Alkalihalobacterium alkalinitrilicum: one gene and its partner. Each later gene encodes a partner of the first gene's protein in a complex. Links are inferred from orthologs where the notes say so. Each region holds a gene or a part of one and is shown in the gene's direction. Other genes may lie near its edges. The genes, in order: secA and secY.

Evidence for each region.
Region 2: the proteins of secA (region 1) and secY are in contact, whole or in part, in a crystal structure (PDB 3DIN), measured with the Thermotoga maritima proteins. The link is inferred for Alkalihalobacterium alkalinitrilicum from one-to-one orthologs. Residues at the interface, in WP_004082002.1 of Thermotoga maritima: Glu261, Ala262, Arg263, Lys300, Ala301, Arg302, Thr303, Ile304, Ile305, Leu323, Tyr324, Asp325, Pro326, Val329, Ser330, Tyr333, Ile336, Lys340, Phe345, Val349, Glu363, Phe364, Tyr374, Ser375, Gly376, Gly377, Glu393, Ile395, Thr482, Ser483; in WP_004081795.1 of Thermotoga maritima: Glu108, Gly109, Glu110, Glu111, Ala236, Glu237, Arg238, Arg239, Ile240, Thr241, Ile242, Gln243, Tyr244, Ala245, Arg246, Arg247, Val248, Thr249, Gly250, Arg251, Arg252, Val253, Tyr254, Gly256, Ala257, Ser258, Thr259, Tyr260, Leu261, Pro262.

Annotation. Positions count from the first base shown.
Region 1 is NZ_KV917368.1:4,235,193-4,238,676, forward strand. The notes cover bases 232-3,386. They hold secA (preprotein translocase subunit SecA), read left to right. Parts: upstream 232-625; coding sequence 626-3,148; downstream 3,149-3,386. Other genes in these bases: BK574_RS20515 (helix-turn-helix domain-containing protein), read right to left, coding at 232-272. Also shown: more of BK574_RS20515, read right to left, coding at 1-231. UniProt on the Escherichia coli protein: Required for protein export, interacts with the SecYEG preprotein conducting channel.
Region 2 is NZ_KV917368.1:3,589,737-3,592,961, reverse strand. The notes cover bases 131-3,026. They hold secY (preprotein translocase subunit SecY), read left to right. Parts: upstream 131-880; coding sequence 881-2,173; downstream 2,174-3,026. Other genes in these bases: map (type I methionyl aminopeptidase), read left to right, coding at 2,892-3,026; BK574_RS17395 (adenylate kinase), read left to right, coding at 2,242-2,895; rplO (50S ribosomal protein L15), read left to right, coding at 441-881; rpmD (50S ribosomal protein L30), read left to right, coding at 223-411; rpsE (30S ribosomal protein S5), read left to right, coding at 131-209. Outside these bases: more of rpsE, read left to right, coding at 1-130; more of map, read left to right, coding at 3,027-3,225. UniProt on the Escherichia coli protein: The central subunit of the protein translocation channel SecYEG. Consists of two halves formed by TMs 1-5 and 6-10.

The DNA of each region.
Region 1 (3,484 bases):
TTCAATCTAAATTGATCAGCAGTTTCCTGATAAGAAGCACCTGTCTCTAGCATAAATTGTATCGTATCTAATTTAAATTGAATAGAATAAGCTTCCTTCACCTTTTTTCGCTTTAATCCCTCAATTCCTTGGGTCTTAAAGGCTCTTACCCAATCTTGTAATGGTGTTTGAGAGGGCATATTGTATTTTTTCGCCAATAATTTATATCCAAGATCTCCATGTAAATACTCAGTAACAAGCTTTATTTTAAATTCCTCACTATATTTAGCCATAAAAACACCCCCAAAAGTTAGTTTTCTACTCTAACTTTTGGGGGTCGGTACCACGCTGTACTCTTTTTTGCGTCAACCGATAGGAGAAAGTTAGACAAAACGATTGGGAAAAGGTCATTTAAGGTGTCGATTTCCCGAGAAATTATTCCCCTTCATCTTTGATTTTGTCGGAAAAGAAATAAAGGGTTTCTTTTTGAAGAAATCGAAGTAATAAAAACCATGCCAAAAGTGTGTTGCCTTGTAACGAAAGGCCCAAACTGCTAAAATTGAACTTAAGTGTGTAGAGTTGGTCGATAGGGTACTACAATCCTTCGCCATTCGTTGAATTGAGGGAAGAGAGGACGAGAATTACTATGATGGGATTATTAAAAAAAGTAATTGGTGATCCGAGTCAACGACAATTGAAAAAATACGAAAAAATCGTTGATGCGATTGAAGCGTTAGCTGATGATACAAAAAAATTATCAGATGATGGGTTGCGTGCAAAAACCGAAGAATTTAAAAATCGTTACAATAACGGTGAAAAATTAGATAAACTGTTGCCAGAAGCGTATGCGGTTGTGCGTGAAGCATCTGAGCGTGTGTTAAAGATGCGTCCGTTTCGCGTTCAGCTTTTAGGTGCCATTGTTTTACACAACGGAAATATTGCCGAAATGAAAACGGGGGAAGGGAAAACACTCGTTGGAACATTACCTGTCTATTTAAATGCACTGACTGGTAAAGGCGTTCACGTTGTTACGGTTAATGAGTATTTAGCACGTCGTGACTGCGAGATTATGAAAGAGCTCTATGAATTTTTAGGGTTAACCGTTGGCTTAAATGTAGGTGGTCTTACAAAAGAAGAAAAGCAAGAAGCGTATGCTGCTGATATTACATATGGAACAAATAATGAGTACGGTTTTGACTATTTACGAGATAATATGGTGCTATATAAAAACCAAATGGTACAGCGCCCGCTTCATTTTGCGGTAATTGATGAGGTTGACTCGATTTTAGTTGATGAAGCGAGAACACCTCTCATTATTTCGGGTTCGGTTGAGCGGTCAACGAATCTTTATATTCAAGCAAATGCATTTGTGCGTACTCTTCGTAAAGAGGATGACTATACATTAGATGAAAAAACGAAGTCTGTTCTTTTAACGGAAGAAGGGGTAAATAAAGCTGAAAAAGGCTTTAACATCGACAACCTCTTTGATCAAAAATATGTCTCACTCAACCATCATATTAATCAGGCGTTAAAAGCGCATGTCGTGATGCATCGTGATACGGATTATGTCGTTGAAGATGGTGAAATCGTCATCGTCGACCAATTTACGGGTCGTCTCATGAAAGGTCGTCGCTATAGTGATGGGCTTCATCAAGCGATTGAGGCCAAAGAAGGAATGGAAATTCAACGCGAAAGTATGACACTCGCATCGATTACCTTCCAAAACTATTTCCGTCGTTATCAAAAGCTAGCAGGGATGACGGGTACTGCGAAAACGGAAGAAGAAGAGTTCCAGCAAGTATATGGAATGGATGTTATGAGTATCCCAACGAATAAGCCGATTGCCAGGGATGATCGTCCTGATTTAATTTATAAAACGATGCCTGCGAAGTTCAATGCAGTTGTTAATCAAATTGAAGAACTTCATAAAAAAGGCCAACCAGTGCTAGTCGGTACGGTCAGCGTTGAAACTTCTGAGTTGGTTGCTAATCTTTTAAAGAAAAAACGTGTACCTCATCATGTATTAAATGCGAAAAACCATTTCAGTGAGGCAGAAATTATTGAAAATGCAGGCCAACGTGGAGCAGTTACGATTGCGACAAACATGGCAGGGCGTGGTACGGACATTAAACTTGGCGATGGTGTAAAAGAGTTAGGTGGTTTATTTGTTCTCGGGACTGAGCGCCATGAATCGCGTCGTATCGATAACCAGCTACGTGGACGTTCAGGTCGTCAAGGGGACCCGGGTTCATCTCAATTTTATTTATCAATGGAAGATGAATTAATGCGTCGCTTCGGTTCAGATAATATGAAAGCGATGATGGACCGACTCGGTTTAGAAGAAGATCAGCCGATTGAAAGTAAGCTCGTCAGTCGTGCGGTTGAACAAGCGCAAAAACGTGTGGAAGGCAACAACTTCGATGCGCGTAAACAAATTTTACAATATGATGATGTGATGCGTGAGCAACGTGAAATCATTTATAAACAACGGATGGAAGTACTCGAGTCAGATAACCTTCGCGCGATCGTGGAGAAGATGATCGAGTCTACTGTTAACCGTCATGTGGCGCTTCATACACCAGAAACCGAAGTGCCTGAGGATTGGGACATCGCAGCGGTGGAAAATTTCGTGAAAACGATGTTGTTACCAGAAGGCGTCATTACGGAAAAAGAGTTAAAAGGGCTAGATTCTGAAGAAATGGTAGAGCTTATTTTAGAAAAAGTAAAAGCTGCTTATGATGAAAAAGAATCACAGTTCACCAGCGAGCATATGCGTGAGTTTGAAAAAGTTATCATGCTTCGCTCCGTCGACCGTAAGTGGATGAACCACATCGACCAAATGGATCAACTCCGCCAAGGAATTCATTTGCGTGCGTACGGTCAAAACGATCCGCTTCGTGAATACAAGTTTGAAGGGTTTGAAATGTTTGAGCAGATGGTCGCTTCAATTGAAGATGAAGTGTCGATGTATATTATGAAAGCTCAAGTTGAGCAAAATCTAGAGCGTAAAGAAGTTGCAGAAGGTAAAGCGGTTCACATGAGTGCGGCGGCTGGTGAAGGTAAGGAAAAGAAAAAAATCCCAGTTCGTAATAACAATACAGTCGGACGAAATGATGCGTGCCCGTGCGGTAGCGGGAAGAAATATAAGCAATGCTGCGGTAGTTTATAATAAGCGGAGCAGATGCGTAGAGGCATCTGCTTCTTTGCACTCAATTTTTTTTTGCAATTGACATATATTAAAAAGGGTCGAAATACTTAATGAGGTGAAGGTAGATGGATTTAACAGAAGTGAAGCAAGAATTGGCGATAATGGCTAAGCGATTAGCGGACTTTAGGGGGTCTCTTTGACTTAGAAGCCAAAGAGACTCGAATGGAAGAATTGGATGAGCGAATGAGTGAGCCTGATTTTTGGAATGACCAAGATACAGCGCAGCAAATCATCAATGAATCGAATGCGTTAAAAGAGATGGTCGTGACGTATAAAGAATTACAGGAAAAATACGAT
Region 2 (3,225 bases), 650 kb from region 1 along the record:
CAGCATCTGAAGGTACAGGAGTTATTGCTGGTGGACCAGTACGTGCAGTACTAGAGCTTGCTGGTGTAGGCGATATCTTATCAAAATCATTAGGATCAAATAATCCTATTAATATGGTTCGTGCAACAATTGAAGGACTTAAAGAACTTAAGCGCGCTGAAGAGGTTGCGAAATTACGTGGTAAATCAGTAGAAGAACTGCTAGGATAAGGAGGGAAAAAACATGGCTAAAAAGTTAGAGATTACCCTCACTAGAAGCATTATCGGACGTCCTGAGGACCAACGTATTACTGTAAAAACTTTAGGCTTACGCAAGATGCATCAAACTGTAGTACAACAAGATAACGCTGCTATTCGTGGTATGATTAACAAAGTATCTCACTTACTAACAGTGAAAGAAATAGATGCGTAATTGAAACTTATTTAAGAGGAGGTGGCAACATGAAACTTCACGAGTTGAAACCTGCAGAAGGTTCTCGCAAAGTCCGTAACCGCGTAGGTCGTGGTATCGGTTCTGGTAACGGAAAAACAGCTGGTCGTGGACATAAAGGTCAAAATTCACGCTCTGGTGGTGGTGTTCGTCCAGGTTTTGAAGGTGGACAAAACCCAATTTTCCGACGTTTACCAAAACGAGGATTTACAAATCCTACTCGCAAAGAGTTTGCCATTGTAAACCTTGACACATTAAATCGTTTTGATGCAGGTACAGAAGTAACACCTGAACTATTAATCGAAACGGGTGTAGTTAAGAACGTAAAGGATGGTATTAAAATTCTTGGTAACGGCAAGCTTGATAAGCAACTGACAGTGAAAGCCAACAAGTTTTCTGCTACGGCTATAGAAGCAATCGAAGCTGCTGGCGGAAAAACTGAGGTGATTTAATGTTCCGGACGATCTCCAACATTATGCGAGTTGGTGACTTAAGGCGAAAAGTTATATTCACTTTATTAATGCTCATTGTGTTTCGAATTGGTACATTTATTCCAGTGCCTGGTTCAAACAAAGATGTTTTAAACTTCTATGATCAAGCGAATGCTTTTGGTTTTCTGAATACATTCGGTGGTGGAGCACTAGGTAACTTTTCGATTTTTGCAATGGGAATTATGCCGTATATCACAGCATCCATTGTAGTGCAGTTACTTCAAATGGATGTAGTGCCTAAGTTTGCAGAGTGGGCAAAACAGGGTGAAGCAGGTCGTCGGAAATTGGCACAAATCACTCGTTATGGAACAATTGTGTTAGGTTTTATTCAAGCACTAGGGATGTCTATTGGATTTAATACCATTTTTCCAGGATTAATCCCTAACCCAACTGTTCCTACCTATCTGTTTATTGCACTAGTACTTACGGCTGGAACGGCATTTTTAATGTGGCTTGGAGAGCAAATTACGGCAAAAGGTGTCGGAAACGGAATTTCGATTATCATCTTTGCTGGTATTGCTGCTGGTATTCCAAACGGGGTGAACCAAATTTATGCTACCCAAATTGAAACTGCTGGTGAGCAACTGTTTCTAAGTATTGTAACAGTATTACTATTACTCCTTGCTATCCTTGCTATAATTGTTGGAGTTATCTACGTCCAACAAGCTTTACGTAAAGTTCCAGTTCAATATGCAAAGCGTCTTGTTGGAAGAAGTCCTGTTGGAGGACAATCAACGCATCTACCGCTTAAGGTGAATGCAGCTGGGGTAATCCCTGTCATCTTTGCTTTATCTTTATTTATTTTTCCACCGACAGTAGCTGGGTTTTTTGGAACGGATAATGCGATTGCTTACTGGGTAACGCTAATATTTGATTATACTCAGCCGATCGGAATGGTATTGTATGCACTGCTCATTATTGGATTTACCTATTTTTATACGTTTATCCAAGTCAATCCTGAGCAGTTAGCTGACAATCTAAAGAAGCAAGGTGGATATATCCCTGGTATTCGACCAGGTAAGACGACTCAGGAATACATAACACGTATTCTTTATCGACTAACATTGGTTGGAGCATTGTTCTTAGCGGTTGTCTCAATTATTCCAGTTTTCTTTACTACAATTATGGGGTTACCTCCTGCGATACAAATTGGCGGAACTGGATTATTAATTGTCGTTGGTGTAGCATTAGATACGATGAAACAAATTGAGAGTCAGTTAATTAAACGTCATTACAAAGGATTCATTAAGTAACTAGAAGGCTAAGGGAAAACATTTTCCCTTAGTGTTATAGTTTTCAATTCGGTAATGGAGGGGAAAAAATGAATTTAATATTAATGGGGCTTCCGGGTGCTGGTAAAGGTACTCAGGCAGAAAGAATTGTTGAGAACTATGGAATTCCACACATCTCTACAGGGGATATGTTCCGTGCAGCAATTAAGAATGAAACTGAGCTAGGTATGAAAGCAAAATCGTTTATGGACGCAGGTGAACTTGTACCTGATGAAGTAACAATTGGGATTGTTCGAGATAGATTAAGTCAGTCCGATTGTGAAAAAGGATTTTTATTAGATGGATTTCCTCGTACTGTTGCTCAAGCAGATGCTTTAGATGAAATGCTTGCATCACTTGAGAAAAAAATTGATTTTGTTATTAATATTGATGTTCCAGAAGACATCCTTATGGATCGACTAACGGGAAGAAGAGTTTCACCGACATCAGGGAGAACATATCATGTTATTTTCAATCCTCCAAAGGTTGAAGGGATCTGTGACGTTGACGGTAGCCAATTGATTCAAAGAGATGATGATAAACCAGAAACTGTAAAGAAACGTCTAGAAGTAAATATTGCACAAAGTAAACCACTTCTTGATTTCTACTCTAAGAAAGGTGTACTTTGTGATATCAATGGTTTACAAGAGATTGGGAAAGTGTTTTCGGACATTGACCAACTTCTGAAAGGAATAAATGCATGATTATTTGTAAGACTGAACGTGAAATCGCGATAATGCGCGAGGCGGGTAAGATCGTTGCCCTCACACATCAGGAGCTGAAAAAGCATATCCAACCTGGTATTACTACCAAGGAATTAGATAACATTGCTGATAAATTGATTCGTTCATATGATGCGGTACCATCCTTTAAAGGCTACAATGGATTTACGGGTAGTATCTGTGCTTCAGTAAATGAAGAATTGGTGCACGGTATACCAGGGAAACGTGTTCTCAAGGCGGGAGACATCATTAGTATTGACATTGGGGCTCAATATAATGGATATCATGGTGACTCTGCATGGACATATGCTG